DNA from 4 places in the Burkholderia pyrrocinia genome. Region 4 is predicted to be linked to each of the others. Evidence: predicted binding sites of a transcription regulator. Region 4 holds the regulator's gene; each other region holds the start of a gene.
The links. The regulator FNR, encoded in region 4, switches genes on or off when oxygen is low (the NO sensors DNR and NnrR bind a similar motif). The targets are predictions, from matches to a motif close to TTGATNNNNATCAA.

Region 1 (7,544 bases), on a different replicon from region 4:
GCGCAGGTGCTGCCGCACGTCGTCAACCACGCGACGCCGGACGGCGCGGTGCCGGCCGATGGCCAGGCCCAGGTCGACCCGTCGAACGTGCTCGGCTCGCTGTCGCAGCTCGCAGGCATGTTCGGCGGCAACAAGCAGGGCTAAGCGCGCGCCGCACAGCGGTCCGTTCGGCCGCTCCATAAGCAAACACCCCGCCGAGGCGGGGTGTTTGTTTTTGCGCGCCCGGCGCGAACCGGGCGGCGGCCGATGGCCTGCGATCAGTGAACGACGCGGTCGAACACGAACTTGCCGTCGTTGACGTCGACCGGAATCACGTCCTTCGGACCGAAGCGGCCCGCGAGGATGAGCTTCGCGACCGGGTTCTCGATCTCCTGCTGGATCGCGCGCTTCAGCGGCCGCGCACCGAACAGCGGATCGTAGCCGACCTTCGCGATCTGCTCGAGCGCCGCTTCCGACACGTCGAGCGCCATGTCGAGCTTCTCGAGCCGGTCGTGCAGACGCGCAAGCTGGATCCTCGCGATCGACTCGATGTTGCTGCGATCGAGCGCGTGGAACACGACGACGTCGTCGATCCGGTTCAGGAACTCGGGGCGGAAATGCTGCTTCACCTCGAGCCACACCGCGTCCTTGATCTCGTCCTGCGGCGAACCCGTCATGGCCTGGATCACCTGCGAGCCGAGGTTCGACGTCATCACGATCACCGTGTTCTTGAAGTCGACCGTGCGCCCCTGCCCGTCGGTCATGCGACCGTCGTCGAGCACCTGCAGCAGCACGTTGAACACGTCCGGATGCGCCTTCTCGATCTCGTCGAGCAGGATCACGCTATACGGCTTGCGGCGCACGGCTTCCGTCAGGTAGCCGCCTTCCTCGTAGCCGACATAGCCGGGCGGCGCGCCGATCAGCCGCGCGACGCTGTGCTTCTCCATGAACTCGCTCATGTCGATGCGGATCAGGTGCTCTTCCGAATCGAACAGGAACGACGCCAGCGCCTTGCACAGCTCGGTCTTGCCGACACCCGTCGGCCCGAGGAACAGGAACGAGCCGTACGGACGGTTCGGATCGGCGAGACCCGCGCGCGAACGGCGGATCGCGTCGGCCACCGCGCCGATCGCCTCGTGCTGGCCGACCACGCGCTCATGCAGCTTTTCCTCGATGTGCAGCAGCTTCTCGCGTTCGCCCTGCATCATCCGCGACACGGGAATCCCCGTCGAACGCGACACGACTTCCGCGATTTCCTCGGCGCCGACCTGCGTGCGCAGCAGGCGCGGACGCGTCGGGTTGTGCTGCTCCTGCTCTTCGGCCTGCGTGACATGCTTCAGTTGCGCCTCGAGCTGCGGCAGCTTGCCGTACTGCAGCTCGGCAACCTTCTCCAGCTTGCCGTCACGCTGCAGCCGCACGATGTCCGCCCGCACCTTCTCGATCTCTTCCTTGAGCTGCGCGCTGCCCTGCACCGCGGCCTTCTCGGCGGTCCAGATCTCCTCGAGGTCCGCATACTCGCGGCCGAGGCGGTCGATCTCTTCCTCGATCAGTTGCAGGCGCTTCTGCGACGCTTCGTCCTGCTCCTTTTTCACGGCTTCGCGCTCGATCTTCAACTGGATCAGCCGGCGGTCGAGCTTGTCCATCTCTTCGGGCTTCGAATCGATTTCCATCTTGATCTTCGAAGCGGCTTCGTCGATCAGGTCGATCGCCTTGTCGGGCAGGAAGCGGTCGGTGATGTAGCGGTGCGACAGCTCGGCCGCGGCGACGATCGCCGGGTCGGTGATGTCGACGCCGTGGTGCAGTTCGTACTTCTCCTGCAGCCCGCGCAGGATCGCGATCGTCGCCTCGACGCTCGGCTCGTCGACGAGCACCTTCTGGAAGCGGCGCTCGAGCGCGGCGTCCTTCTCGATGTACTTGCGGTATTCGTCGAGCGTGGTCGCGCCGATGCAGTGCAGCTCGCCGCGCGACAGCGCCGGCTTCAGCATGTTGCCCGCATCCATCGCGCCTTCGGCCTTGCCCGCACCGACCATCGTATGGATTTCGTCGATGAAGACGATCGTCTGGCCTTCGTCCTTCGCGATGTCGTTGAGCACGGCCTTCAGGCGCTCCTCGAACTCGCCGCGGTACTTCGCGCCCGCGAGCAGTGCGGCCATGTCGAGCGACAGCACGCGCTTGCCCTTCAGCGTCTCGGGCACTTCGCCGTTGACGATCCGCTGCGCGAGCCCTTCGACGATCGCGGTCTTGCCGACGCCCGGCTCGCCGATCAGCACCGGGTTGTTCTTCGTGCGGCGCTGCAGGATCTGGATCGAACGGCGGATTTCATCGTCGCGGCCGATCACCGGATCGAGCTTGCCCGAACGGGCGCGCTCGGTCAGGTCGACCGTGTACTTCTTCAGCGCCTCGCGCTGGCTTTCGGCGTCCTGGCTATGCACCTGCGAGCCGCCGCGTACTGCAGCGATCGCGGCTTCGAGCGCCTTGCGCGTGAGGCCGTGCTGGCGCGCGAGCTTGCCGGCTTCGCCCTTGTCGTCGGACACGGCGAGCAGGAACATCTCGCTCGCGATGAACGTGTCGTTGAGCTTCTGCGCTTCCTTGTCGGCCTGGTTCAGCAGCCCGGCCAACTCACGGCCGATCTGGATGTCGCCGCCCGTGCCCGTGACTTGCGGCAGGCGCGAGATCACTTCGTTCAGCGCGCCTTGCAGCGCCTGGATGTGAACGCCCGCGCGCGACATCAGCGAGCGGGCGGAACCGTCGTGCTGCGCGACCAGCGCGGCCAGTACGTGAACGGGTTCGATGTATTGATTGTCGCGGCCTGCCGCAAGGCTTTGCGCGTCCGCGAGTGCTTCCTGGAACTTGGTGGTGAGCTTGTCGATTCTCATTTAGTCGAGACCTCCAATTTTCGATTAACACCAAGATGAGGATGGTTATGCGGCTTTCAAGCGAAATTCGGGTTGATTCAGCGCAAAAAATCGCTGGATGGCAATGCCGCAGCCGGGGGGCGGGACGCGGCGCCGCGTGTCAGCCGGCAGTCGATGGCGGCTCGACAGGCTCAGGCGATTCGTCCGGTGACGGCGCGGCGCGCGAGAGCGTGACCGGACGGATGCCGAGCAATGCCATGAGCGGCGACGCGGGTTCGACCAGCTCGCCGAGCGTGTGGCGGTCGAGCTCGGCGAAGAACGCATCGCGCGCGGCCGCCAGCACCCCCTTCAGGCGGCACTGCGGTTCGATCACGCAGCCGCGCGACTCGCTACCGTCGGTCGAAAAGCAGCCGACCAGCGCGAAGTCGCTCTCGGTCGCACGCACGACCTGGCCGACCGTCAGCAGCAGCGATTCCGCGAACAGCCGCAGCCCGCCATTGCGGCCTCGGACCGTGTCGACCCATCCCAGCTCGCCGAGCTGCTGCACGACTTTCATCAGATGGTTCTTCGAGATGCCGTAGGCGTCCGAGATCTCCTGGATCGTCGCGAGCCCCTCGCCCCGCACGGCAAGGTACAGCATCACGCGCAGCGAATAGTCGGTGTAGTCGGTGAGTCTCATGGGCGAATACGGAAAGGATCGATCGTGCCCCGATTACGTGAGTCGAGCCGACCGGAACGCACGCCGGGCCAGCCGGCGGCCCCGTTCCGCGACGGTGGGTTGCCGGGATCGCGTGCGCGCAATAAGATGCGTGGCATCTACACGTTTTTCAGGGGTTGGTGGACGCTATTTTGCGTCAAAATCCTGCCGGCGTCCTGCCTGTCGCCCGCACCGCCGCTCCGCTTTTCGCCCCGATCTTCCGGCCCTTTTGCCATGACCGCCCTGCCCGCCTCGCCCGAAACCGCACCGGCCCGCCCTCGCGATGCCGAGCCGACCGAAGACAACATCCGCGATCTCGTCTACGCGTTCTACGACCGCGTGCGCGCCGATCCGCTGCTCGGGCCCGTGTTCGACGCGAAATTGGCCGGCCGCTGGGGCGACCATCTGCCGAAGATGGTCACGTTCTGGTCGAGCCTCGTGCTCGGCACCAAGGGCTATCGCGGCAACGTGCAGCAGGCGCACCAGCCGCTCGACGGGATCGAGCCGGCCCATTTCAGCCGCTGGCTGTCGCTGTTCCTGAAGACCGTCGACGCGCGCTACGCGCCGCCCGCGGCGATCCGCTTCATGGAACCCGCGCTGCGGATCGCGCAGAGCCTGCAGTTGAGCCGGTTCGGCTGGGACTATCAGATTCCGCCCGAGCAGCAGGCGCTGCTCGATGCGATTGCGCCGCGCCGCCGCGATGCGGGTGACGATCCGCACACGTTGCCGTCGCGCGCCAGCGGCGAGCCGTTTCCGACGAAGATCATCGGGCGCAGTGCCGATCCGGACGCGTAACGCGTACACATCACGCGCGACGATCGCGCACCTGCAGCACATCGCCGCATCGTGCTGACGCCGTGCTCAGCGCGGCGTATTGCCCGATTCGACGCCCCAGCGCGCGAGCGCGGCATCGTCGGTGCTGCGCGCGTCGACCCAGCGCTCGCCGTCCGGCGTCGTTTCCTTCTTCCAGAACGGCGCTTCGGTCTTCAGGTAGTCCATCACGAACTCGCACGACGCGAACGCATCGCCGCGGTGCGCGGCAACCGTCGCCACCATTACGATCTGGTCGAGCGGCAGGAGCTTGCCGACGCGATGCACGATCGCGACGTCGATGCCCGGCCAGCGCCGGCCGGCCTCGGCGGCGATCTTCTCGAGCGCCTTTTCGGTCATCCCCGGATAGTGCTCGAGCTCCATCGCGGCAACCGAATCGCCTTCGTTCAGGTCGCGTACGGTGCCGACGAAGCACGCGAGCGCGCCGATCTTCGGGTTGCGTGCGCGCAATGCTACGACTTCGGCGTTCAGATCGAAGTCGTCGGTCTGGATTCGTATCGTTGCCATCATCTGCCTCTGTCGACCAGAGTTAGCGCTTCAGCGCTTACTCTGGTCTCATGCTTCGCGGTCGACCAGATGTCGACCGGACTTGGCGCTTCAGCGCTTAGTCCGGTCCCATGCAAAGCTGTTAGCGCTTCAGCGCTTACTCTGGTCCCATGCTTCGCGGTCGACCGGAGTTGGCGCTTCAGCACTTATCCAGCCCCATGCTTCACACCCGGTCCCATGCAAAGCTCAACCGCCCGTCACCGGCGGAAAGAACGCGACCTCGCAACCTTCGGTGAGTCGCGTGTCGGGATCGGTCATCTCATGGTTGCATGCCATGCGCAATGCGCGCCCTTCGGCGAGCGTCTCGGCCCATGCACCGCCGCGCACGCGCAGCCACGCACGCACGTCGCCGACGGTCGTGACGCTGTCCGGCACGTCGGCCTGCTCGTCGGCGACGCCCAGCGCTTCTCGTACGCTTGCAAAAAATTTCAGTTGAATCTTCATGGTTAGGGAAACCGTCGCGTTACGACAGCAGTTCGGAAAACGGAATGAAACGCACGGTCTCGCCGGCGCTGATTGCGTGCTGCGGCGGATTGTCGATCAGGCCGTCGCCCCAGACCGTCGACGTCAGCACCGCCGAGCTCTGGTTCGGGAACAGATCGAGGCCGCCGGCCGCATTGACGCGCGCGCGCAGGAATTCGTTGCGCCGGTCGCCCTTGCCTTGCGAAAAATCGGCACGCAGCGACAGCGCGCGCGGCGCGACGTCGCGCACGCCGGACAGGCGCAGCAGGAACGGCCGCACGAACAGCAGGAACGTGACGAAGCTCGATACGGGGTTACCGGGCAGCCCGATGAAGTGCGCATCGGGGCGTTCGTCGCCGCGGCGCACCGCGCCGTAGGCGAGCGGCTTGCCGGGCTTCATTGCGATCTGCCACAGCGCGAGCCGCCCTTCGGACTCGACGGCCGGCTTCACGTGATCCTCGTCGCCGACCGATACGCCGCCGCTCGTCAGGATCACGTCGTGATCGCGCGCGGCCTCGCGCAGCGTGTCGCGCGTCGCGGCGAGCGAGTCGGGCACGATCCCGTAGTCGGTCACGTGGCAGCCGAGCCGCTCCAGCAGCCCGCGCAGCGTGAAGCGGTTCGAGTTGTAGATCGCGCCGGGCTTCAGCGGCTCACCCGGCATCGTCAGCTCGTCGCCGGTGAAGAACACCGCGACGCGAAGCCGCCGCGCGACCGACAGCTGCGCACAGCCGACCGACGCGGCAAGGCCGAGCGCCTGCGGCGTGAGCCGCGTGCCGGCCGGCAGGATCACCGCGCCCTGCCGGATGTCCGCGCCCTGCGCGGTGATCCATTCACCGGCCTTCGGCGTATGCAGGATCTCGACCGCGTCGCCGTCGGCCGATGCCTGCTCCTGCATCACGACGGCGTCGGCGCCAGGCGGCACCGTCGCACCGGTAAAGATCCGCGCAGCCGTACCGGCCGCGAGCGGCGCGGCCGGATGACCGGCCGGAATCCGCTGCGACACCGGTAAACGCCGCTCGCCGTGCAGCAGGTCGCCGACGCGCACCGCATAGCCGTCCATCGCGCTCGTATGCATCGGCGGCACGTCGAGCGGCGAGCTCACGTCGGCAGCCAGCACGCGGCCGAGCGCGTCAAGCGTGGCGACGGTTTCGGTGCCGGTCAGCGGCTTCGCGGCTTCGAGCAGCGCGGCGAGCGCCTCGGCGGTCGACAGCATCGGCGCGCGCGGCGCCGCGGGATTCGGGTTCGACATCGATGGAATCGGGGATCGTTGGCGTCAATATGTCATTGTAGCGACGCCGTCGCGAGGGCGCGCGATATGGCCGACATGCGAAAACTGTGATCGGCGCAAACGCGCGGGTCTGGCACCTGTTTCGCGCGAAGTGCGGCGGCACGCGCGCGGCGGGCTGCCGAACGCCTGCGCATCGCAGCACCACGCCACCAAACGAAACGGCCGGAACCCCGATCCGTTCGACGAATCGGCATTCCGGCCGTCCTGCGCAGCCGGGCCTGCGGGCCCGGCCGTGCGTCATGCGCCCGTATGCGCGGCGATGAAGTCCTTCACCTGCTGCGCGTCGGCCTTCACGACCTCGAAGCGCTGCGGCAGCGCCTCGAGCCCGTCGAATGCGGCCGGCCGCTCGGCTTCGCGATCGAGCGCTTCACGGATCGTCTCGCCGAACTTGATCGGCTGCGCCGTTTCGAGCACGACCATCGGCACGCCCGCGTCGAGATGCTCGCGCGCAACCTTCACGCCGTCGGCCGTGTGCGTATCGATCATCGTGTCGTAGCGCGAGAACACGTCGCGGATCGTCGCGATGCGGTCCGTGTGGCTGCTGCGGCCCGACACGAAGCCGAACTCGGCGACGCGCGCGAAATCGCCGCTCGCCGCGAGATCGAAGCCGCCCTTCTCCTCGACGTCGCGGAACAGTTGCATCACGCGTGCCGGATCGCGGCCGAGCAGGTCGAACACGAAGCGCTCGAAGTTCGACGCCTTCGAGATGTCCATGCTCGGGCTGCTCGTGTGATACGTGTTCTCGGCGCTGCGCACGCGATACGCGCCCGTGCGGAAGAACTCGTCGAGCACGTCGTTCTCGTTGGTCGCGACCACGAGCTTCGCGATCGGCAGCCCCATCATCCGCGCGATGTGGCCCGCGCAGACGTTGCCGAAGTTGCCCGAC
Region 2 (7,544 bases), 1.5 Mb from region 4:
CGCCGTTGCGGCCCGGCATCGACAGGTCGAGCACGAGCACCTGCGCGGGCGTCGAGCGCACGAGCGCGATCGTCGACGGGCCGTCGCAGGCTTCGCCGGCTACCTCGAACCCGGTGGCGTTCTGGAGGATGTGCCGCAGACCGTCGCGCACGAGCGTATGGTCGTCGGCGATGAGCACCTTGATCATGTGATGAGAGTTTCCTGTTGAACGGTAGCGAGCGGAAGCGCGACGGTAATCGAGAAACCGCGCGCGAGCGCGGTGTCGATCGTCACGGTACCACCGAGCATGTGTGCGCGTTCGCGAATGCCGATCAGGCCGAACGATTTGTCCTCGTGAGCCGGACCGCCGGGCGCCGCGCCGCGGCCGTTGTCCGCGACGCGCAGCACGCAAAAGCCATCCTCGACATCGAGCTGCAACGCGACGCGCGTCGCATCCGCGTGACGCGCGACGTTCGTCAGCGCTTCCTGGACGATGCGGAACAGCGTGGTCGCGCCCGCGCTGGTGAACGTGAGGCCGCCCGTTTCGATGCGTCGCTCGACATCGATCCCGTAGCGGTTCGTGAAGTCGTTCGCGAGCCACTCGATCGCGGGCACGAGACCGAGATCGTCGAGCATCACGGGGCGCAGGTCGGCCGCGATGCGTCGTACCGATGCGACCGTCGCATCGATCAGCCGCCGCATGCCCTGCAGGTGCGACAGCATGCCCTCGTCGGGCTGCGCGCGACCGGGCAGGCGCAACTGCTGCTCGACGACCGACAGGTCCATCTTCAGCGCGGTGAGCTGCTGGCCGAGGTCGTCGTGCAATTCGCGCGCGATGCGCGTCTTTTCCTCTTCGCGCACGTTCTGCAGGTTCGCCGACAGTTCGCGCAATTCCTCGCGTGACTGCTTCAGCGCATTCTCGGCGCGCAGCCGCTCGGTGATGTCGCGCAGCATGACGGTATAGAGCTTGCCCGACGCATCGCGGATCTGCGAGATCGACGCTTCGATCGGGAATTCCTCGCCGTTGGCACGCAGCCCGAACAGCACGCGCTGGCGCCCCATCTGCCGCTCCGACACCCCTGTCACGCCGAACTGGTCGACGTGCTTCGCGTGCGCGGCGCGGAACCGTTCGGGGATGAAGCGCGACAGCGGCGCGCCGATCGCCTCCATCGCGGATACGCCGAACACCTGCTCGGCCATCGGATTGAAGATCACGACCGTCTGCTTCTCGTCGATCGTGATGATCGCTTCCATCGACGAACGGATAATGCCCATCATCCGCGCCTCGTTGAGGATGCCGCGGCTGCTCGCGCCGGAATCGGCCGTGATGCCGGACCGGCCGCGCATCAGCGCATGGACGAGCGCCGCGAACGCGATCGACGCGATCACCCCCGCGGCGAGCACGGTGCCAGCCGCGCGCTGCGCGCCGGTTGCGCTCGGGCGGCCGTCCGCGGAATAGGCAAGCGTCAGCACGGTGCCGCCGAAATTCAGCACGTCGGTGCGCCGCATCAGGTCGGGCGACGCCAATGCCTCGTCGGTCGTCGTTTCGACGCTGACGATCGCGCGCGGATCGCCGCCGGCCGTCATCCACAGGTCGATCCCGCGTTCCGCGTCGAGCGCGCGCTCGACCAGGCGCCGCGGGCTCAGCGCCGCGAACAGCATCCCGTCGGCGCCGGCTTCGAGCGTGCCGGACGGCGTGGCGGCCGCATGCGGCGAGGTGGTCACGGGCAGGAACAGCGTGAGGGTGCGCGTGTCGCGGGACGTGTCGTCGTCGGCCGAATGGACGCCGAGCGCGATGTCGCCGGACTGCAGCGCGCGTGCCAGCGGCGCCGCGTCGGACGCGCCGAAGCGTACGACGGACGAACTCGATGCGGGTGCGCTGAGCGCCGCGGCCGCGAACGCACCGGCCGGCATCGGTCTCGCGCCGGCGAGGGCGCTGCGCGTCGCGGGCGGCAGCGGTGCATAACCGATCTGCCGGACCGGCGAGCGGCCGCTGTCGAGATCGAGCGTCTCCGCATACCGGCGCCATTGCTCGGGCGTCATTTCCGGGACGAGGCTGAACACGCCGCGCGCGCCTTCGAGCACGGCGACACCGGACTGCAACTCGTGGCGCAGCATCGCGGTCACGTGCGTCGCGCGGCGTTCGAAGCGCGTATGGACGGCGCTTTGCCACTGCTCGCGCACCAGCAGTGCGACGCCGAGCGACAGCACCGCGCCGGCGCACAGCGCAACGACGCCAGCCGCGAGCGGCTGGCGTAACATAATCTGGAGGTGCGTGGGCCCTCGGGCATCACGCGTCGGGGTTCCACTGGCGGTCATTCGATGGCCATTCTGTTGTCGGGGCCGCCCGCGGCACACGGGCAGCGCGGCAAAACCAGGCAAAACTCGCACTGGCTGCGTGCAACGTCTATTTTCAAGATGAAATTGTGCGCGTTTTACACGTTTTATGTAATAGGGTCACTTGAAATTGCGGCAAACGGCGCGGAGCAGCGGACGTGCCGGCCGCGCTTGACGCGCGTCAACAGGCGCGTCGGCACGTGGAGCAGACTGTTCGGCAGGCAAGCCGGCACCGGGCCGGCTTGCGGTAACGGGCCGCTGTCGCGCAATGCGCGGCGCGTGTCCGGTCGGAGGGACGGACCATGTACAAGCGGATTTTCGTCGGGCTCGACGGCAGCCCGAATGCGCGTCTCGCGCTGAACGAGGCGATCCGGATCGCGGCGGCGTCCGGCGGCGAGGTCACCTGCGCGTATGTCGTCGAGCATCGGCCGCAGCTCGTCGACGTCGACGCAGGCTTCGCGGCCGAGCGCGACGACGATGCGGCCGCCACCGCTGCCGCGACGCCGGTGCTCGACGACGCGAAAGCGGTGCTCGCGCAGCAACAGGTGCCCGGCACCGTGCGCGCGCTCGATGCGTACGGCGAAGACATCGCGACGGTACTGATGCGCACGGCGGCCGAAGCCGACGCCGACCTGATCGTGATGGGGACGAGCGGGCGGCACGGCCTGCGCCGGCTGCTGCTCGGCAGCGTCGCGGAATCGCTGCTGCGGGCGGCCGACCGGCCGGTGCTGCTGGTGCGGCACAACGAGCCGGGGGCGCCGGCGGCCGCGTGATGCACGCGGTGCCGCGCTGACGCTTGAGCGGTTGCGGTTGGGCACGAGACTGCCGCGCGCCTTTGCCGGATGTCTGCCCGATGGAACGTACGGCGCACGGATCGGCGCGGCGCGCGTGAGTTCGTCTGTCGCTTCCGTTGCTTCGTCCGGACGAGGGTGCCCGGGATGCGCCCGCATGTCCGTCATTGCACGCGCGCGGTTGCATCCCGACACGCAGTTCTGGCAGCATCGGCCGTGTTCGCTTCCTCGCCGCGCGCATGGCTGCGGCGATCGACGCAGCGGTATCCGGCGGCACCCGGTCGCATCCGCGATGAACCGGGTCCTACGCCGGATGCCGGTTTCCTACCTTACCGACGTCATCCGCCATGCCGATTTCCGCCACCGACCTGATCCGCCAGTTCGACCTGCAGCCGCATCCCGAAGGCGGTTATTTCCGCGAAACCTACCGCGCGACCGATTCGGTCGTTCGGCCGGCCGACGGCGCGCCGCGCGCCGCATCGACCGCGATCTACTACCTGCTGTGCGACGGCGCCTATTCGTCGTGGCACCGGATTCGCTCCGACGAGGTCTGGCATTTCTACACGGGCGATCCGCTCGAGGTGTGGGTGCTCGACGAGCGCGACGGGCTGACGATCCACCGGCTCGGCAACCCGCTCACGCATCCGGGCACCGTGTTCCAGACGGTCGTGCCGGCCGGGCGCTGGTTCGGCGCGCGCTGCGCGTCGCCGGAGCACGTCGCGCTCGTCGGCTGCACGGTTGCGCCGGGCTTCGAGTTCGCGGAATTCGAACTGGCCGACGCGGCCATGCTGACTGCCGCGTTTCCCGACTACGCGGAACACGTCGCAAGGCTCGCGCCACGCCCGGACGCATGATTGCCACAGCGGTGCAACCGTCGCCCGGAAGCCCGCGCCGATGGCGTGTGTTCCGCGCGATCCCGGCCAAACCCGTTTAGAATGCCTGGGATGCAAAAGGTCTGCTGCGGACGTGCCGCGGCGGCCGCTGCACTGCCGTACCGACGGCCCCCGTCGCGCGGCCCGCATGTCTTCCAGGAGCGCCGCCGTGTGGCACTTTCCCGTTGCAATTCCATCGTCGCTCGGCCCGTGGGCCGTGTTCGCGAGCGTGTTGATCACGCAGCTCGGCGTGCCGGTGCCGGCCGTGCCGATGCTGATTCTCGGCGGTACGATGGCGGCGATGGGGCAGGCGTCCTGGGCAAGCATGTTCGCGGCGGCGATCGGTGCGACGATGCTCGCCGATTCGCTGTGGTTCTTCATGGGTCGCACGCGCGGCCGGCGCCTGCTGAACGGCCTCGTGCGCTTCTCGCTGTCGCTCGACACGACGCTGCGCTTCGCGCGTAACGTATTCGAAAGATACGGCGCGCCGCTGCTCGTGCTGTCCAAATTCCTGCCGGGCCTCGGCCTCGTGTCGGCGCCGCTGCTCGGCACGACCGCGATCGGCGTCGGCGTGTTCCTGTTCTGGGATCTGGCCGGCGCGTCGCTGTGGGCCGCGTTCTGGCTCGTCGGCGGCGCGGCCATTCACGACCAGATCGTCCAGTTCGTGCTGTGGGTGCGCGCAAGCGGCGGCACGATACTCGACGCGTTCCTCGCGATCTTCATCACGTTCCTGCTGTACCGCTGGGTGCGCCGCGTGCAGTTCCGCCGCTATCTCGCGCAGGTGCGCATCTCGCCGCCGCAACTCGTCGAGATGATGACGTCGGACGAACCGCCGCTGATCTTCGACGCGCGGCCGCGCGCGATCCGCGAACGCGAGCCGTACCGGATCGCCGGCGCGGTGCCGGTCGATCTCGATTCGCCGGACCTGCTCGACCCGGAAATGCTGAAACGGCCGATCGTCGTCTATTGCGTGTGCCCGAACGAGGCGACCGCGAAACGCATCATCGCGAAGATGCAGCGCAAGAAGATGATCCACAACATCCGCGCGCTGAAGGGCGGCCTCGATGCGTGGGAGAAGCATGGTTTCCCGGTCGAGCCGCTGCCGGCCGATCTCGATGCGTCGCGCTATTTCGTGCGTCCCGAACACGGTGCGCTCGAGGGCGAATATACGGTGCGCGCGACGCTGTCCAAATAAATGCGTGCGCGGCGTCGCGCGCATTCGAATTCCGCCGCCGGTTTCACGCATCGCGATTTTACGAAAATCGGCTGGCATGAAACCTCTGATCATTCATATAATCCCGCCTGCCTATTGCGTGCGCGTGATCGCGCACATTCGACGCGCGTTCGTTCGCGCCGAAAGCGATTGATCCCGTTGTCGCTCGTCACGCGCGCAGCCGCGTCGCACGGGCCGCACGGGCGTATTCCGTGAAAGGCCCGATCCGTTTTCCGGATTGTTCCGGAACCCACGGATAATCCGCGGCGATTCCAATCGGAGTGACGCGGTATTCGTGTCGTTTCTCATTCGGAAAACGACGGCGGAGATTATTTCGTTTTCGGCTGCCAAGATCGGCATGAACGTCCGCGCATTGACATCGACACAATGCGGCGGCCCGCACGCGGCTGCCAGGAGACGGACTTGAAACAACCAGAAGACCAGTTGCATCGCGGGCTGGAAGAACGGCACATCAACCTGATGGCGCTCGGCGCGACGATCGGCGTCGGCCTGTTCCTTGGCTCGGCCACCGCGATCCGCACGGCCGGCCCGGCCATCCTGCTGACCTACCTGCTGGGCGGCATCGCGATCTTCCTGATCATGCGCGCCCTCGGCGAGATGGCGATCACCAATCCGGTTGCCGGCGCGTTCAGCCGTTACGCGCGCGACTACCTCGGCCCGCTCGCCGGTTACCTGACCGGCTGGACCTACTGGTTCGTGTGGATCGTCACCTGCATGGCGGAAATCACGGCGGTCGGCGTCTACATGCACATGTGGTTCCCCGGCGTGCCGAACTGGATCTGGGCGCTCGCGGCGCTCACGGCGATGGGCTCGGTGAACTTCATCGCGGTCAAGCTGTACGGCGAATTCGAGTTCTGGTTCGCGCTGATCAAGATCGTCACGATCGTGCTGATGATCATCGGCGGCGGGCTGATGATCGCGTTCGGCATCGGCAACGGCGGTGTCGCGACCGGCATCTCGAACCTGTGGGCGCACGGCGGCTTCATGCCGAACGGCATCGGCGGCGTGATCGGCGCGCTGCCGATCGTGATGTTCGCGTATCTCGGCGTGGAGATGCTGGGCCTCACGGCCGGCGAGGCGCGCAACCCGGAGAAGTCGCTGACGAAGGCCGTGAACTCGGTGTTCTGGCGCGTGCTGATTTTCTACATCGGCGCGTTGTTCGTGATCATGTCGCTGTATCCGTGGGACCAGATCGGCACGCAGGGCAGCCCGTTCGTGATGACGTTCTCGCGGCTCGGCATTCCGGCCGCCGCCGGCATCATCAACTTCGTCGTGCTGACCGCGGCGCTGTCGTCGTGCAACAGCGGCCTGTTCAGCACCGCGCGGATGCTCTACAACCTCGCGCAGCAGGGCCAGGCGCCGGCCAGCCTCGGCCGCGTGAACCGCAACGGCGTGCCGGTGTACGGCGTGATCGTGTCGGTCGCGCTGCTGCTGATCGGCGTGCTGCTCAACTATCTCGCGCCGCAGCACGTGTTCACGTGGCTCACGTCGGTGTCGACGTTCGGTGCGATCTGGACGTGGTGCGTGATCCTGATCGCGCAGATGCGCTTTCGCCGCACGCTGTCGGCCGACAGGATTGCGCGCCTGCCGATCCGCGTACCGTTCCATCCGCTCGGTTCGTTCGTCGCGCTCGGGTTTCTCGCGCTGGTCGTCGTGCTGATGGCGTTCACGCCCGACACGCGCGTCGCGCTCGTGATCGGGCCGGTATGGATCGTGCTGCTCGGCATCGCGTATGCGCTGTTCTACGCGAACCGTCCGGCGGCATCGGTGCCGACGAAGTCGTAAGCGGTACGGGCAGGGCTGCGCGATCGTTGATCGCGATCATGCGCGCGCGGGCCGGACGTCCTATGCTGAACCCATTGCTTGTCCGCGCTTCGCGTGGCTACCCGCCGATCCCTGCGACCGCGGCGGCTGTCCGGCCGCCGCGCGCCGCTTCCGCGCGAAGCTCCCGACGTCGTTCCGCGACGACGTGCCCGCACGGAGGCCTTCGCCATGCAGCCTGCCCAGTCCATCCCGCCACTTGCCCGGATCGTGCTGGCCGTCGATCCGACGCCCGAATCGCTGTCAGCCGCGCGCTACGCGCGCACGCTGCTGCGTCCCGGCATGCGATTGCGCATCGTCTGCGCAATCGACAACCCGCGCCTCGTCCTGCCCGACATCCCGCGTATCGACGCGCTGCTGACGTCCGCGCGCGAGGAGATGATGGGCGAGGCGCAAGCCATCAACGCGCGGATCGCGGCGCTGTTCGCCGACAGCGGTATCGACGTCGAGCAGGCCATCGTCGATACGTCGGTCACCGGCGGCTCGGTCGCGGATGCACTGGTGACCGAC
Region 3 (7,544 bases), 1.6 Mb from region 4:
ACGCGGCTCGCGCGATACAGGCCCGGCAAGCGCTTGCGCGCGACGGTGCGGTGAATGTAGCGCATCGGCATCCATTCGAGTTCGCCGTAGTCGCCGTTGATCGCGCCGCACAGGCTGTCCATCTCGCGCCGCAGGTCGTCGTACGCGCCGAGATCCTCGCGGCTCGGCGCGGCGATCTGGATCAGCGTCGCTCGGTCGCGGTTCTCCGGATACTGTTCGAGCAACTCGCGGAACGCATGCACGCGCTGCGGCAGCCCCTTCGTGTAGTCGAGCCGGTCGACGCCGACGAGCAACTGGCGGCGCGAATATTCGTCGCGCATCCGCTCGAACATGTCGATGCCGTCGCGATCGCGGGCGAGCGACTCGAACTCGTCGACGTTGATGCCGATCGGAAACGCGCCGGCCGACAGCGTGCGGCCGAACGCGCGCATGCGGCCGTCCGGCAGCCGCGTGGCGCCGGCTTCCGCTTCGACGTAATGCTCGAAGTGGAGCAGATCCGATTCGGTCTGGAAGCCGACGAGGTCGTACGCGAACAGCGAGCGCATCAGCCATTCGTGTTCCGGGATCGCGGCCATGATCGGCGGCGGCGGCATCGGGATGTGCAGGAAGAAGCCGACCGGATTCGTGCAGCCCATCGCGCGCAACTCGGCGGCGAGCGGAATCAACTGGTAGTCGTGGACCCAGATGACGTCGTCGGGCCGCAGCAGCGTGCGCAGCTTGCGCGCGAACAACTGGTTCACGCGCCGGTAGCCGTCGGCGAAGCGCCGGTCGAACTGCGCGAGATCGAGCCGGTAGTGAAACACCGGCCACAGCACGTTGTTCGAATAGCCGAGGTAGTACGCGTCGTAATCCTGCGGGTCGAGATCGATGGTCGCGAGCTGGATGCCGCCGACGTTCTGGATCTGCACCTCGTCGCCGTGCGTGGGCTGATCGTCGTCGCCGCGTAGCCTGCCGCTCCAGCCGAACCATACGCCGCCGGTCTCCTGCAGGCTGTCCTTCACGGCGACGGCGAGGCCGCCGGCCGCGGCTTTACGGGGGTCTGCGATGCGATTGGATACGACGACGAGTCGGCTCACCAGCTCTCCTGACGATTGTTGGGGGAAGGTTCGTGCGGCCGGCGGCGCGAAGCGGATGCCGCCATCGACGCGCTGCGCGCGATGCGATGGGGCCGCAATGCGATCGGACGGGAGTCAGGGGCACGCGATTCGCCGTCCGAACGGGGAGTACTTTTTTTAGGATACTCGTCATTCGCTCGTTTTAAAAGTCTGCATCGGCGAACGGCGCGGGCGCGCATGCAGCGCGATACCCATGACGGTGTTGTGGCAACACGCGATGCAAAGGCGGGATCGACACGTGCGCGGCGCTGCACACGCAGCGTGCAGCGGAGGAAGGGAAAAGGTCGGGCGGTGATTCGTGTCGGTGTGCGTGCGGGCATGCATACGCACGTCCGCACACGCGCATGATCCCGCGCCGATCGTCGGAGATGGCCTTCGATGCAGCTATGCCGATGCGCGACCTGGATGCACGCGAGCCGCGAACGCGCGACGCGCAGCGGCACTCAGAACGTGGTGCGCAACCCGGCCATCACGCTGCGGCCGCCTTCGGGCGCGAAGCCGCGCACGACCGACGTCGAATAGCGGATTTCCTGGTTCGTCAGGTTGTCGCCGCGCAGGTACGCGAGCCAGTGCGTCGCGCCGACGCGGAACTTGTAGGTCAGCATCACGCCGAGCGAAGTGTAGCCGTCCGTCGAGAAGTCGTTGTCGGGCACGCGATGCTGCGACCACGCGTGCGTGACCTGCGCGCGCGCACCGAACGGGCCGTAACCGTAGTCGGCCGCGAGCGTCGCGCGCAGCGGTGCGATGCGCGGCAGCGGCTGGCCCGTGTCGACGTTGCGCGCGTGCGTGTAGTCGGCCGTCAGTTCCAGGTCGACCGTATGGCCGCGCCGCGAGAAGGCGCGCCATTTGCCGTCCAGCTCGATCCCGTAGAACTCGGCGCGTACGCCGCGATAGATCGCCTCGTTCAGCGCGCCGTCGGTGCCGGGTGCGACGGGCTCGTCGTCGCCGTTCACGACGCGGCCGGTGTTGTACTCGGTCAGGTAGTTCGAGAAGCGGTTGTAGAACACGCCGACGCTGCCGCGGTTCGGGCCGCTCGCATAACGCAGCGACAGGTCGGTCGACACGGCCTTTTCCTTCGACGCGTTCGGGTTGCCGATCAGGAACTGGCCGGTCGCGTCGTGCGGGCCGTTCGAATACAGCTCGTAGAAGGTCGGCGCGCGTTCGGTGTACGCGACGTTCGCCGCGACCGACCACACGGGCGTCAGCGAGAACAGCGCGCCCGCCGACAGGCTGCCCGCGTTGAAATCGCGCGGCTGCGCGCCCGCGAATTTCTCGACGCCGGCCGGATCGGGGTCGACCTTCACGTGCTCGAAGCGGCCGCCGACGCTCAACTTCAGCGCGGGGACGACTTGCCATTCCTCGAGGCCGAACAGCGCGACGCTGTTCGTGCGCGTGGACGGCACGAGCAATTCGTCGCCGAGCGCGGAGAACGTGTTCTGGCCGAACTGCACGCCGATCGCGCCTTCGAACGGGCCGATCTTGCGATGCCGCGCCTCGATGCGCGCCTCGTAGCCGCGGTTGCGGAAGGTGGTCGCCGTCTCGCCGTTGTCGACTTCCTTGTGGCGGTAGTCGGTGTACGCGAAGTCGAATTTCAGCTTCGTGAACGGCCCGCTCAGGTTGCGCACCTCGGACGCGAGCGCGAGGCGTTCCTGGCGCATCCGCAGGCGCACGTCGCTTTCCGCAACGGACCCGTAGTTCGATTCGTAGCCGCTGTACGACAGGCCCGCGAAGCCGTCCGCCCACGTGTACGACGCGCCGACCGCGCCGCCGTGCACGCGGCCGTCGCTGTTCGGCACGCTGCCTTCCGGCTGCGGCGTGTCGGGGCCGTCGATCGCGCGTTGCGCGCTGCTGCGTGCGTAGCCGGGAATTCGCAGCTTGCTCGTTTCGCGGTCGAACGCGTCGACGTGGAACGCGAAGCGGCCGTTGCCGCCTTCGACCTGCGCGGCGCCCGCGCGCACGGAATTCGCGCCGCCGTAGCGCGCGTCGAGCGCACCCGTCACGCCTTCAATCGCTTCGCGCGGAATCCGGTTGTCGATCGTGTTGACGACGCCGCCCACCGCGTTGCCGCCGTACAGCAGCGCGGCCGGGCCGCGCACGATCTCGACGCGTTCGATCGACAGCGGATCCTGCGGCACCGCGTGGTCGTACGACAGCGACGACGCGTCGTAGGACGCGACGCCGTTCTGCAGCAGCCGGATCCGGTCGCCGTCCATCCCGCGGATGATCGGCCGGCCGACCATCGGCCCGTAGGTGGTGGTCGACACGCCGGGCAGCCCGTTGAGCGTTTCGCCGAGCGAATCGGCCTGGCGGCGCGTCAGCGCGTCGCCGGAAAGCTGGACGGTCGGCGCGATCAGTTCGGTATCGCCGAGCGGGTTCGCGGTCACGAAGATCGGTGCGAGCGGGGTGGCTGAAGGCGTGCCCGACGCGGCGGGTGCATCGGACTGCGCGTGTGCGACGGCGGCGAACAGCATCAGCGAAAGGGGCGAAAGCGGGCGAAGCGGTAAACGAGGGAGGTCGCGCATGGTCGGTGAATCGGTTGGAATCGGATCGGATAACGAGCGATGCGGGTCACGGCTGGATACGATATATTGTTGCGTCAATGACGCGTTTAACCCGTTGGAACATGGCTCGGCGAGGCTCGGCCACCCATGGTGGAACGGCGTCAGGCGGACGAGCACGCGAAATGATATGTTATATCATTTCAAATTCCAAGCCGGATGTCAGCGCCGCGTCCGGATTCCGTCGGGTCGTCGAAATATCGGCTACAGCGGAACGTTCTGGCCGATGATCGCCCGCGAATACGACCGGTACGGCGTGAAGCGAAGCGCCGCGCGCCCGCCCGTGTCGCGCCGCCGTGCGGCGCGATGATGCAGCCACGATCGCCGGATAGCGCGCATCGCGTTGATACGCATCAACGTCCTCCGATTCCGAAACCGGATACTGGATCGCTCACCGACCAGACAGGAGCGACGCATGACGCAAACCATGAAAGCGGCCGTGGTGCACGTGTTCGGCGAACCGTTGCGCATCGAGGAAGTGCCCGTGCCGACGCCGGGCCCCGGCCAGATCCTCGTCAACATCAAGGCGTCGGGCGTTTGCCATACCGACCTGCACGCGGCCGACGGCGACTGGCCCGTCAAACCGTCGTTGCCGTTCATTCCGGGTCACGAGGGCGTGGGCGTCGTCGCGGCGGTCGGCGCGGGCGTCAAGCATGTGCGCGAGGGCGACCGCGTCGGCGTGCCGTGGCTCTATACGGCCTGCGGCGATTGCGAGTACTGCCACACGGGCTGGGAAACGCTGTGCCACGACCAGCAGAACACCGGCTATTCGGTGAACGGCAGCTACGCGGAATACGTGCTCGCCGATCCCGACTACGTCGGTCATCTGCCGGCACAGGTCGCGTTCGATGAAATCGCGCCGATCCTGTGCGCGGGCGTGACCGTCTACAAGGGCATTCGCGTCACCGATACGCGCCCCGGCCAGTGGCTCGCGATCTCCGGCATCGGCGGGCTCGGGCACGTGGCGGTGCAATATGCACGCGCGATGGGCCTGCATGTCGCGGCGATCGACATCGCGCCGGACAAGCTCGCGCTCGCGCGGCAGCTCGGCGCGCAACTGACGATCGACGCATCGGTCGACGATCCGGCGAAGGTGATCCAGAAGGAAATCGGCGGCGCGCACGGCGTGCTCGTCACGGCGGTGTCGCGCAGCGCGTTCGCGCAGGCGCTCGGGATGGTGCGGCGCGGCGGCACGGTGGCGCTCAACGGGCTGCCGCCCGGCGATTTCCCGTTGCCGATCTTCTCGACGGTCCTGAACGGCATCACCGTGCGCGGCTCGATCGTCGGTACGCGCCGCGACCTGCAGGAATCGCTCGATTTCGCGGCAGATGGCCTCGTGCGCGCGCATATCCACCGCGACCGGCTCGGCAACATCAACGACGTGTTCGCGAAGCTGCGCGAAGGGAAGGTCGACGGGCGCATCGTGCTGACCGACATGCATTGACGCGCGCGGCCGCCGCGCGGCGCATGGCGTCGCGACGGCGGCCGGGCCGCATTGCCCGCGTCAGGGGGCGAAGAACACGTCCGTGCGGTTCGTCAGGTTGCCCGAGTTGGTCCGGATGAAGAACGGATGGAACGACGACGACGGGCGGACGTCGAGGCCCTGGTAGTCGCCGATGAAGAAGCCTTCCGCGTTCGGCGCGAGCTTCATGTCGAACGGCCCGCCGACGCGCCGCTCGTCGCCGAAGGTGGCGCCGCCGTCGTGCGAGATCTTGCGCCAGAAGCCTGTCGGCAGCGTCGTCGTGTTCCCGGCCGGCAGGTCACGGAAGTCGTAGTGGGTGACCATCACGGCGCCCGTGTTGTCGACGCGCACCGACGGGTTGAAGGCCGGCCGACCGGTCGGCGTGTTGACCTGCAGCGGCGCGCTCCAGGACGCGCCGCCGTCCGTCGATGTCGATAGCGCGATCTCGTCGTACTTGCCGCCGTTGAAGCGGCTGTCCTGCCACGCGACGTAAAGCTGGCCCGACGCGGGATCGATCGCGGGCTCGGGAATGATGTCGCCGGTGCGCACGGGTTCGCCGGTGTTCGGATCGGTCACGCCGACCGTCTGCAATCCCGCGATCACCTGCGGCTTCGTCCACGTCGCGCCGTCGTCGGTCGACTTGACGAACGCGACCTTGCCGGCCGCCTTGCTGAACGGCGGCTGGATCAGGTCGAAGAAATCGTAGAGCGTGCCGCTCTTCGGATCGACGACGATCTGGTTGCCGATCGTCTGCTGACGCGAAGGCACGTCGACGATGACCTTCGCGGTGCTCCAGGTCTTGCCGCCGTCGGTCGTCTTCGAAAACAGCGTCGGCCCGCGGAACGCCTGCGTATGCAGGTTCGCGTACGGGTTGCCGTTCGGCAGTTCGAGGCGGTCCCATACCGCGTACGCGGTGCCGGCCTTCACCGGGTTCGCCGTCACCGATTCCTTGTCGTTGAAGAACTGCGTCGTCGGTTCGTTGTTCGCGATCAGCACGGCCGGACTGCTCCACGTCTGTCCGCCGTCGGTCGATACCGAGGCCGCGACTGCGTTGCTGTTGTTCGACTGGTTGAACGAGATCGATACCGAATACGCGGTGCCGTCCGGGCCGAAGGACACCCACGGGTCGGACGCGCGCTCGTACTTGAGCCCGCCCGGCGCGCATGCGCTGAACGGCTGCGGCGTGCTCGCCCAGGTCGCGCCGCCGTCGAACGTATAACCGGCGACGAGCCCGTGGGCGCCGCCGTTCGACCAGCGGTCCTGCTGCCATACGCCGATCATGTTCGTCGGGTTTGCCGGATTGACCGAAAGCCAGGGTTCGACCTCGGCATTCACATAGACGGTGCCGGGTCCGCCTATGGTGCAGGCGGCGTATGGACTGGGGCCGGACACAAGCACGGGGTCGGCGTGCGCGGCGCCGCAGGCCAGCGCCATCGCGGCGGGCAGGCAGGTGAAAAGCGGGTGGGACACGATAGTGCGTCGCATGGACTGCTCCTCGTTGACGTGCGGCCGCCATGGTGCGGCGGAACGAGTCAGCGCAAGCCGATGCACGGCGGCACAGGCCGCCCGGGTCGGGGTGCCGCGGCAACGCGCACGATGCGTGCCGCCGGAACGTGTCGTTCAGGATGCCGCTTCAGCCATCGCAATCCGCGTGCGCTGGATACCGCCAGCACTTCGGTCAAGACTCCTATTCGTTTTTATTGCTTGTGACGGATGTGTCGTTGATACCGTCCTGCGGGGAGGCCGGTTCGGGCAGGCGAAGAATGCGTAGAAGTGGATTGCAATGTAGGCGATTCGAATGCCGCCCGGCAGGCAATTTTTTGTAACAGAGCGTAGCCGGAAAGCGTTGCCGGCGCGGCGCGGCGCGAACGCAAAATTTGCCGTCGCGCGTGCGCGGAAATCGAATCGAAAAGGCGAATCGCAATCGCTTTCAATTGTCGCTGGCGCGAGCCGGTTTGGTGGACTCGATTCGCTGCCGGCAGGCGATGCGGCGCGCGTGTTGTCGCCGTTCAGCGTTCCGCCGGAAACCGCTCCTGCAACGCGTGCAGCCAGCGCGCGACGACATCGAGTTCCTCGTCGGAAAACCCGTCGCACAGTTTTTCGTTCAGTTCGCGCAGAAGCACGCGTGCGTGCTTGAGCGCCGCCCGGCCCGTGTCGGTCAGGAACAGGCGCGTCGCGCGGCCGTCGTCCGAATCGGCGTGGCGCGCGATCAGTCCGGCCCTCGCCATGCGGTCGGCGAGGCCGGTCATCGCGGATGGCGCGAGCTGCAGCGCCGCGCCGACTTCGCCGATCAGCGCGCCGTCCTGCTTGTCGAGAAAGAACAGCACGCCGGCCTGCGCGGCGCTCGCGCGCGTGTCGGTCTCCGCCTTGCGGTCGACCCAGCGCTGCACGCGCCGCTGGCCAAGGTTC
Region 4 (7,544 bases):
GGGCAGGACTTTCCGCAGGCGCTGGCGCTTGTGCCGGCGGAAGGCTGGCGGCGGATGCAGGAAGCGGCGGGGTGATGGGCGCGGGGGCGCCGCCGTGCGCCGCGAGACGCGCGCGTAGCGGATGCAATCGATCGATTCAGGTTTGTCCTGCGGGCGTCACGCGCACCCAAATGAATGTCACGAGAGAAAAATGATGTCGAGAACGAAACACCGTTGGATCACGCTGCTGTCGGTCCTGGCTTTTTTCACAGCCGGATGCAGCAAGGCCGAGAGCGGCTCGGAAAGCCTCGGGACCGGCGAGACCGCAAAATGGAATGACCCGAACTACGAGATCATCAAGGCAGGCTCGTACAACTATTCAGACTACGACATTTACCGGGTCTATCTGCTGCCGCCGGACCAGGGCAACCTGGACGATGCCGCGAGTGTCGACGGCGCGCGGGCGACGCCGCGCACGCAGAACTACTGGAGCGGAGGCAAGGGGTCGCGGCCCAGTCTCGCATGGGATTTCCGCTGGAAAACACCGAAGAAGTTCAAGGTGTGGTGGGAGCGCGTGGTCGACAAGCGCGCGATGGAAGCGTCATCCCCGAATTACGACGAATACACGCATCGCGAAACCCAGCCGGGGATGGCGTGGTGCGAGGGCGAAATCACGATCACGCGTCCGCCGATCAAGGACAAGGATGGCAACGTGCTGCTGCATTTCTTTCCGGACGGACGTGTCGCCGGGGACATGGATTTCAGTCTGGGTCGTGCGCCGACCAAGGTCGAGCTTTCCCGGCGCGACGACCAGCCGAAGCTGACGGACCGCGCATGCGTGAAGGAAATCCCCAATCCGTTCTACGGACGCAAGAAACCGGCGCAGTGGAATTGACGCCGGACGCATTGCCGGAACAGGAGCATAACTGCCATGAGCAATCCCCCCATCATCCGACGCATCACCGATATCACACCTGTCGAGGACGCCATTCGAAGCGCCCACCGGGAGGCGCTCGACCCGATGCTGATCGAGCAGTGCAAGGAGTGTCCGAAACCGGTCTGGTTCACGGCGTTTTTCGATGGAACGGGTAACAACTATGGCGTCGATGGCGGCGGTTCGACGGACGTCAACCGGACCAAGTACAGCAACATCGCCAAGCTCTGGCAATTTGCGCATGCGGAAGACGACGTGTTCCCTCGTACTGTCCGCAACTATGTAGAGGGCGTTGGCACACCGTGCAGCAAGGTGGGAGACACGGGTAAAGGTCTCGACAACGCGCTCGGTATGGCAGCTGCGAGTAAAGGCGAGCTGCGCATCCGCTGGATGCTCAACGAACTCGACCGGCACGTGACCAGATACATGCCGGCCGTGAGCCAGATCAACGTGGCCGTATTCGGCTTCTCGCGCGGCGCGACCGAAGCGCGAGCTTTCGTCCGCATGCTGACCGAGCAGCTCACCGAGAATATCGGTGGGCGGCTCTGGTGGAACAAGAAGAACATGAAGGGGCTCCGCCCCGAAGTGGTTGTCTATTTCCTGGGAATTCTGGATACGGTTTCGTCGACGGGCTTCGGTGGCAGCCGCCTTGAGACGAAGGCACCTATCCTTGTTCAGCCTGTCCTCGGGCCGGTTCTGGGGACGATCGCCGGTGGCGTGTTGCGGCATATTGACAAAGGTGGTCACGCAGAGTGGGCGAACGATATCCGCATTCCGGGCTACGTTCGGCAGTGCGTTCACTATGTGGCTTCGCAGGAAGTCCGGGAGAAATTCCCCGGCGACTCGGTGCGGGAGGACCAGATGGTTCCGGGGAACTGCCGCGAGGTGTACTACCCGGGCATGCACTCGGACGTGGGCGGCGGTTACGAGCGCAACTACCAGGAAGGGCGCACCAACGAGCTGGCCAACGTCGCGCTGAACAACCTCTATATCGAGGCATGGAAGGCCGGCGTACCGTTCCGTTCGCCGCAAGAGGTGATGGCGAACGCCGGACAACTGTTCGAGATTTCCAAGGACCTGGAGGCAGCCTGGAACCTTTACATGGGTCAGGGCAACGAGAAGCGCGCGGGCGTGGCGCCGAACGGCGACCGGCTCGAGCCGCAGGTCATCTGGCACATGAACCGCTATTACCAGTGGCGCGCCAGCCGCAGCCGGCGCCTGCAGGACGGTCGGCTGAAGCCGCCGGGCGGCGTGAATTCCTACATGGCCATTACCGACAGCGAATGGAACGACGATGCCGAAAGCATCCGTGAGGACAACGGCGGCTACGTGACGAGCTACGTTTCGGAGCAGCACAAGGCCATCGATGCGGCCACGCGGGTCAAGGGCAACTGGCTGGGCGGCATCGATCCGGCGGCACGGGCGACGTTCGACCAGTTCTTCGACCGCTACGTGCACGATTCGATTGCCGGCTTCAAGAAGCAGATGGAAGACGGTCACGTCGGCTTCGCCGAATCGAGCCGTTGGTCGGTCAACCGCCAGTACTTCATGGGTAAGCGCGGCAAGAAGTTTCTGTACTGGCGCTACGAAGGCGACAAGGCCGTACAGGCCGCCACGCAAGTGGCCGTGGCGGATCCGGCCAGGCAGAAAGACCCGATGGCGGCCGACGAGCCTCAGCTTGCCAGCAACCAGCCCGCGATGACCGGCGGCGATGCGCCGCCCGATGCGACGTCGACCGCCTGACGCCGCACGCGACACCGTTCGCAACCGCGAGCGGACGACCTGACGTCGCGGCAGACCGGATCTGCCGCGACGCTCCCAATCTCACCGCAGCTGCACCGCCGCGAGAAACAGCACCATGCTGCCGATCGCGCCGTCCAGCACGCGCCACGCGATGGCCTTGCGGAACCACGGCGCGAGCAGTCGCGCACCGTAGCCGAGCCCGAGGAACCACACGACGCTGACCGTCATCGCGCCGATCGCGAACGCGAGCCGCGCGCCTTCCGGCTCGCGCGCGCCGGCCGTGCCGATCAGCAGGAACGTGTCGAGATACACGTGGGGGTTGAGCCACGTGAACGCGAGCGTCATCAGCACGACCGCCATCCCGCTCTGCGGCGGCGGTGCGACCGCGTCGCCGCGCACGTCGAGCGTTGCGTGGCCCGGCTTGAACGCGCGGCGCAGCGCATTGATGCCGAACCACGCGAGATACGCGAGGCCGACGTACAGCACCGCATGGACGAAAGTCGGATAACGCTCGACGAGCACCGATGCGCCGCCGACACCCGCGCCGATCAGGATCATGTCGGACAGCGCGCACAGCAGCACGATCTTGCCGACATGCGCGCGCATGATGCCTTGCCGGAGCACGAACGCGTTTTGCGCGCCGATGGTGACGATGAGCGACGCGCACAGTGCAGCGCCGTGGGAGAAAGTGAGCCAGTTCATGATGGGTGACAGCAGTAGAAGCAGTAGACGGATGAATCGGGTAGCGCTAGTCTGCGGCCAGCATGAGAATAAGAGAAGCTAATTCACCTAATGCGGATTAAGGAAATCTAATGCTCGACTACGCCCTGCTCGATGCGCTCTCGGCGGTGATCCGGTACGGCTCGTTCGAGCGCGCGGCCAAGGAGCTGAACGTCACGCCGTCGGCCGTGTCGCAGCGCGTGAAGCTGCTGGAGGAACGCGTCGGCAGCGTGCTCGTCAAGCGCGGGCAGCCGTGCGTCGCGACGACGTCGGGCGCGCTGCTGTGCCGGCATACCGAGCGCGTGCAACTGCTCGAGGCCGAGCTGGGCGGCCGGATGCCGGCGCTGCCGGGCCAGATCGCGAGCGCATGGCCGATGTTGCGCGTGGCCGTCAACGACGACAGCGTCGCGACGTGGTTCATCGACGCGGTGGGGCCCTTCTGCACGGAGCGCGAGATGCTGCTTGACCTCGTGATCGACGACCAGGACTACACGGCGGCGCGCATTCGCGACGGCAGCGTGCAGGGCGCGGTGACCGCGCAGGCCGAGCCGATCCAGGGATGCCGCTCGACGCGGCTCGGGCGCATCCGTTATCGCGCGGTGTGCTCGCCGGCGTTTTACGAACGCTACTTCGGCGCGGGCATTACCCGCGATGCGCTGCGTCGCGCGCCGTGCGTGATGTTCAATCCGAAGGACGGGCTGCAGGCGCGTTTCATCCGGCGCGTGACGCGCGCGGATCTCGATCCGCCGCAGCACTGGATACCGCACGTCGCGGGCTATTTGCGCGCATGCGAAACGGGGCTGGGATGGGGGATGTGCCCGGACCGGATGGTCGACCGCCAGCTGGCGGCGGGTGAGCTGGTCGACATGTCGCGCGGGCGAACCGTCGATATCGATCTTTACTGGCAGAGCTGGCGCCTGTCGATCGGCTGGCTCGACGATTTCAGCGCGGCGCTGAAGGCGCGCGCCGCGCTGTTTCTCGACTGATCGGTAACGTCACGCGGGCGGCGCGCGAGATGCGCGCGCCGTGCGGGATCAGACGTGATGCAGGCCGTCGAAGTCGACGATCTGCACGTGGCGGCCCTGCATTTCGATCAGGCCGCGCTTCTGGAATTTGGACAGCGTGCGGCTGACCGTTTCGAGCGTCATGCCGAGGTAGCTGCCGATGTCTTCGCGTGTCATCCGCAGGTTGAATTCCGACGGCGAGTAACCGCGCTTCAGGTAACGCGACGATACGTCGAGCAGGAAAGCGGCGACCCGTTCTTCGGCGTTCAGCGAGCCGAGCAGCATCGTTTGCGACGTTTCGCGCACGATCTGTTCGCTCATCAGCTTGTGCATGCGCAATTGCATCGAACCGGCTTCCGAGCACAGCGTCTTGAGCGCGCTGTACGGAATCACGCAGACGGAGCTGTCTTCGAGCGCGACCGCGGTGCGCGGATGCGTGTCGTCGCAGATGCCGTCGAGGCCGAGCGCTTCGCCCGCGAGATGCAGGCCCGTGACCTGTTCGCGGCCGTCATGGCGCGTGGCGACGGTTTTCAGCGAACCCGAGCGCACCGCGTACAGGTTGTCGAATGCGTCCCCTTCGCGGAACAGCGCTTCGCCGCGCTTGACGGGGCGAGCCGCGCAGATGACCGACTCGAGGCGACTGAGCGCTTCGGGCGCCAGGCCCTGCGGCATGCACAGGTGCCGCATTGCGCACGACGAGCAGTGCGCGGCCTGGCGAGGAGCCCAGCTACCGGCATGAGGCGTGGCGGCGGGACGTGTGGCGACGGGCGTCAGCATGATCGTTTACTCCGGCGTTGAATCGACGGAATCATTGTCCCACCGCAAGTTGCCGCTGTCGGGTGACAAAACGTCGCGACCGGCCGCGCATGCCGGACTCCGTTCAGGCGGCTTGTTCGTCCACGTTGGCGGCGGCTGGAATCAGCAGCACGGGCAGCGTCGCGTGCCGCACGCATTGTTCGGCGATGCTGCCGAGTACGAGGCGGCGGAACCCGCGGCGGCCGTGCGTGCCGAGCACGAGCAGATCGGCGCCGAATGCGGTCGCGCCTTCGAGGATCAGCGACGACACATCGATGAGCGACGTCGCTTCGGTCAGCCGCGTCTCGCCTTTCACGCCCGCTGCCTGCATCAGCTTCGTGAAATCCTGCGCGAGTTCGTTGCCTTGCGCGACGAGCTGATTGCGCAGCACGGACGGATCGTAGCCCGGCACGTTGTAGTAGATCGCGGCGTTCTCGACGACGTAGAGCGGTTGCAGCTCGGCGCCGTGCGCTTTCGCGAGCGCCAGCGCCGCGTCGAACGCATGGCGGGACGTGTCGCTGCCGTCGACGGCAACCAGAATACGCTTGTACATAGTGTCTCCGAGTGGCGGGTTGAAACGAAGTCGGCCGGATGGCCGATCAGGCTGGGCAATGCTGCGAGGCAGAGTAAACCAATGGCGGGGACTTTGCAGTGCGGTGCCCGTCGACCCGCGCGGCCGCGACCCTTCTGTCGCTTCAGCGCACGGCCATGCGCGCGGCGCATGCCGCACCGCGCGACGCGTGTCGCGTGGCAAGGTCGCATCCGTCGTCCTGGCGGTTCGCGACAGTCGATCGCATGGCGATGACGGGTGAAGACCACCTCGTCGCCGGGAACGAATGCGCGGGCACCGGAATCGTGCGTTGCATGGGCATACGCATCGCGGCGCGCGCATGCCGCACCGACACAGTGCGACAGCCACGCCGATGAATCGCACGCATCGTCATTCAATCGCAACCGCGCCGTTTCGACATGACTTCGATCAACGCAGGTGCGTCGGTGCGATTCGCGGCATGCATGAAACCGCCGATGCCGATGCGCGGAATCGTTCGCCTGAGCACCCGTCGCGTGCGCCGATCCGCCGGCATCGGTCGTCGACCGATGCCGGTCTGCAAACGAACGATCGATTCAATCGCCGCGCCGGTTACCTCGGCACGGCCGTCAGCTCGATCACGCGCTCCGGCCGCCGTCCGTGGCCGGGCCAGAACGCGCTGCCGTACATCCGGTGGACGGGACCGAACTGCGCGTCGCTCGCGGGCGACGGCGCGGCGAAGCCTTTCTCGATCACCACGTAGCCCGCGCGCAGTGCGAACGCCGGATGGTTGCCGCCAGGGCGGCTGTCGAAACCGGCGATGCCGTCGCCGGCTTCGGGCATCGCGTTGACGAGCGACGCGTTGCTGCCCGTGATCTGGTCGGGCGAGATCGGCCCGCCGCCGGCGATAAGCCACGCCTCGCGGTTCTTGCCGTCGGTGTCGACGGTGCTGTCATGGGTTTCGTCGTTGTCGAGCTCGACGCTGTGCGGATGCAAACGACCTGTTCGACCGGATGATTCCATCGCGGCTCTCCTGACGGCGAAGCGGTCCGGATCGAAGCAAATCCCGTTCCGGGCACGACGGGAAAAAGGCGCGCGGACGATCGCCGCGGTCGCGCGACGCGCACTGATTTGTCATGATTTATTTCAGCTAGAAGACGCGTTTTCTACAGAGTATGATTCTTTTCCTGCGAAGCGGCGACAGGGGATTTGGCCGCGCCGCCTCTGCCCGCGCCGGGGCGCCGCAGCACCCTTAAAGACGGGTAGCGAACAACAAAGCAAGGGACTAGAGGTGGCGGATTCATGCAAGCGACTACTGCCTTCACGCACCGCGGTTATCTGTTGAACTGCGCGCCCGCGCGCGCCAGTGACGGTTCGTTCAAGCCCTATGTCGTGATCTCCCGATCGAGCGACGGGGAACTCGTTGCGAACCGGTTTTTTCCGATCGAGCTCCAGTTCAACGACGAAGGCGACGCGATCGCGCACGCGCGCGACTGGGCCGTGCGCTGGATCGACGCGAGCAGCATCACGATGTGACGCCGCCGCGCGTCGGCCGTCCGGCCGATCCCCGGTGCGCCGCGCCCGGACAAAAACGCGGTAATCTTGTGGAACCCGTCACTTTATTAGCGGCCGTGCGACCGAGCGCGGCCGCCTGCATTGGCCTATGTCGACATCACCCGCCCGTCAGTGGGGCCTCGAAGAAATCGTCACCGGCTTGCGCGAGTCGCGCGAGGAACTCCATCGCACGCGCCATCCGCGCGGCATCCGCGAACTGCCGTCCCGCGATGCGATCTGCAAGATTGTGACCGGCCTGCGTGCGTCGATGTTTCCGACGCATTAC

Region 1: the regulator FNR is predicted to act here: its motif matches at 2,928-2,941, upstream of clpB (ATP-dependent chaperone ClpB).
Region 2: the regulator FNR is predicted to act here: its motif matches at 2,488-2,501, upstream of JYG32_RS20865 (universal stress protein).
Region 3: the regulator FNR is predicted to act here: its motif matches at 4,017-4,030, upstream of adhP (alcohol dehydrogenase AdhP).

Annotation. Positions count from the first base shown of each region.
Region 1 is NZ_CP070977.1:802,444-809,987, reverse strand. Features, by position in the region: gene JYG32_RS03855 (YidB family protein) at 1-144, shown strand, start outside; gene clpB (ATP-dependent chaperone ClpB) at 258-2,855, opposite strand; gene JYG32_RS03845 (Rrf2 family transcriptional regulator) at 2,995-3,513, opposite strand; gene JYG32_RS03840 (group III truncated hemoglobin) at 3,766-4,326, shown strand; gene JYG32_RS03835 (molybdenum cofactor biosynthesis protein MoaE) at 4,393-4,869, opposite strand; gene moaD (molybdopterin converting factor subunit 1) at 5,095-5,352, opposite strand; gene JYG32_RS03825 (molybdopterin molybdotransferase MoeA) at 5,372-6,619, opposite strand; gene thrC (threonine synthase) at 6,896-7,544, opposite strand, start outside.
Region 2 is NZ_CP070978.1:603,451-610,994, reverse strand. Features, by position in the region: gene JYG32_RS20875 (response regulator) at 1-187, opposite strand, end outside; gene JYG32_RS20870 (PAS domain S-box protein) at 184-2,298, opposite strand; gene JYG32_RS20865 (universal stress protein) at 2,619-3,089, shown strand; gene JYG32_RS20860 (cupin domain-containing protein) at 3,455-3,961, shown strand; gene JYG32_RS20855 (DedA family protein/thiosulfate sulfurtransferase GlpE) at 4,149-5,174, shown strand; gene JYG32_RS20850 (amino acid permease) at 5,580-6,998, shown strand; gene JYG32_RS20845 (universal stress protein) at 7,206-7,544, shown strand, end outside.
Region 3 is NZ_CP070978.1:404,939-412,482, forward strand. Features, by position in the region: gene otsA (alpha,alpha-trehalose-phosphate synthase (UDP-forming)) at 1-1,076, opposite strand, end outside; gene JYG32_RS19985 (TonB-dependent receptor) at 1,559-3,586, opposite strand; gene adhP (alcohol dehydrogenase AdhP) at 4,089-5,117, shown strand; gene JYG32_RS19995 (sialidase family protein) at 5,178-6,620, opposite strand; gene JYG32_RS20000 (MarR family winged helix-turn-helix transcriptional regulator) at 7,145-7,544, opposite strand, start outside.
Region 4 is NZ_CP070978.1:2,136,802-2,144,345, reverse strand. Features, by position in the region: gene JYG32_RS27800 (DUF4123 domain-containing protein) at 1-75, shown strand, start outside; gene JYG32_RS27795 (DUF3304 domain-containing protein) at 122-874, shown strand; gene JYG32_RS27790 (T6SS phospholipase effector Tle1-like catalytic domain-containing protein) at 911-2,656, shown strand; gene JYG32_RS27785 (LysE/ArgO family amino acid transporter) at 2,738-3,358, opposite strand; gene JYG32_RS27780 (LysR family transcriptional regulator ArgP) at 3,469-4,362, shown strand; gene fnr (fumarate/nitrate reduction transcriptional regulator Fnr) at 4,411-5,157, opposite strand; gene JYG32_RS27770 (universal stress protein) at 5,261-5,728, opposite strand; gene JYG32_RS27765 (hypothetical protein) at 6,120-6,287, opposite strand; gene JYG32_RS27760 (DUF3005 domain-containing protein) at 6,317-6,727, opposite strand; gene JYG32_RS27755 (hypothetical protein) at 7,007-7,240, shown strand; gene epsC (serine O-acetyltransferase EpsC) at 7,368-7,544, shown strand, end outside.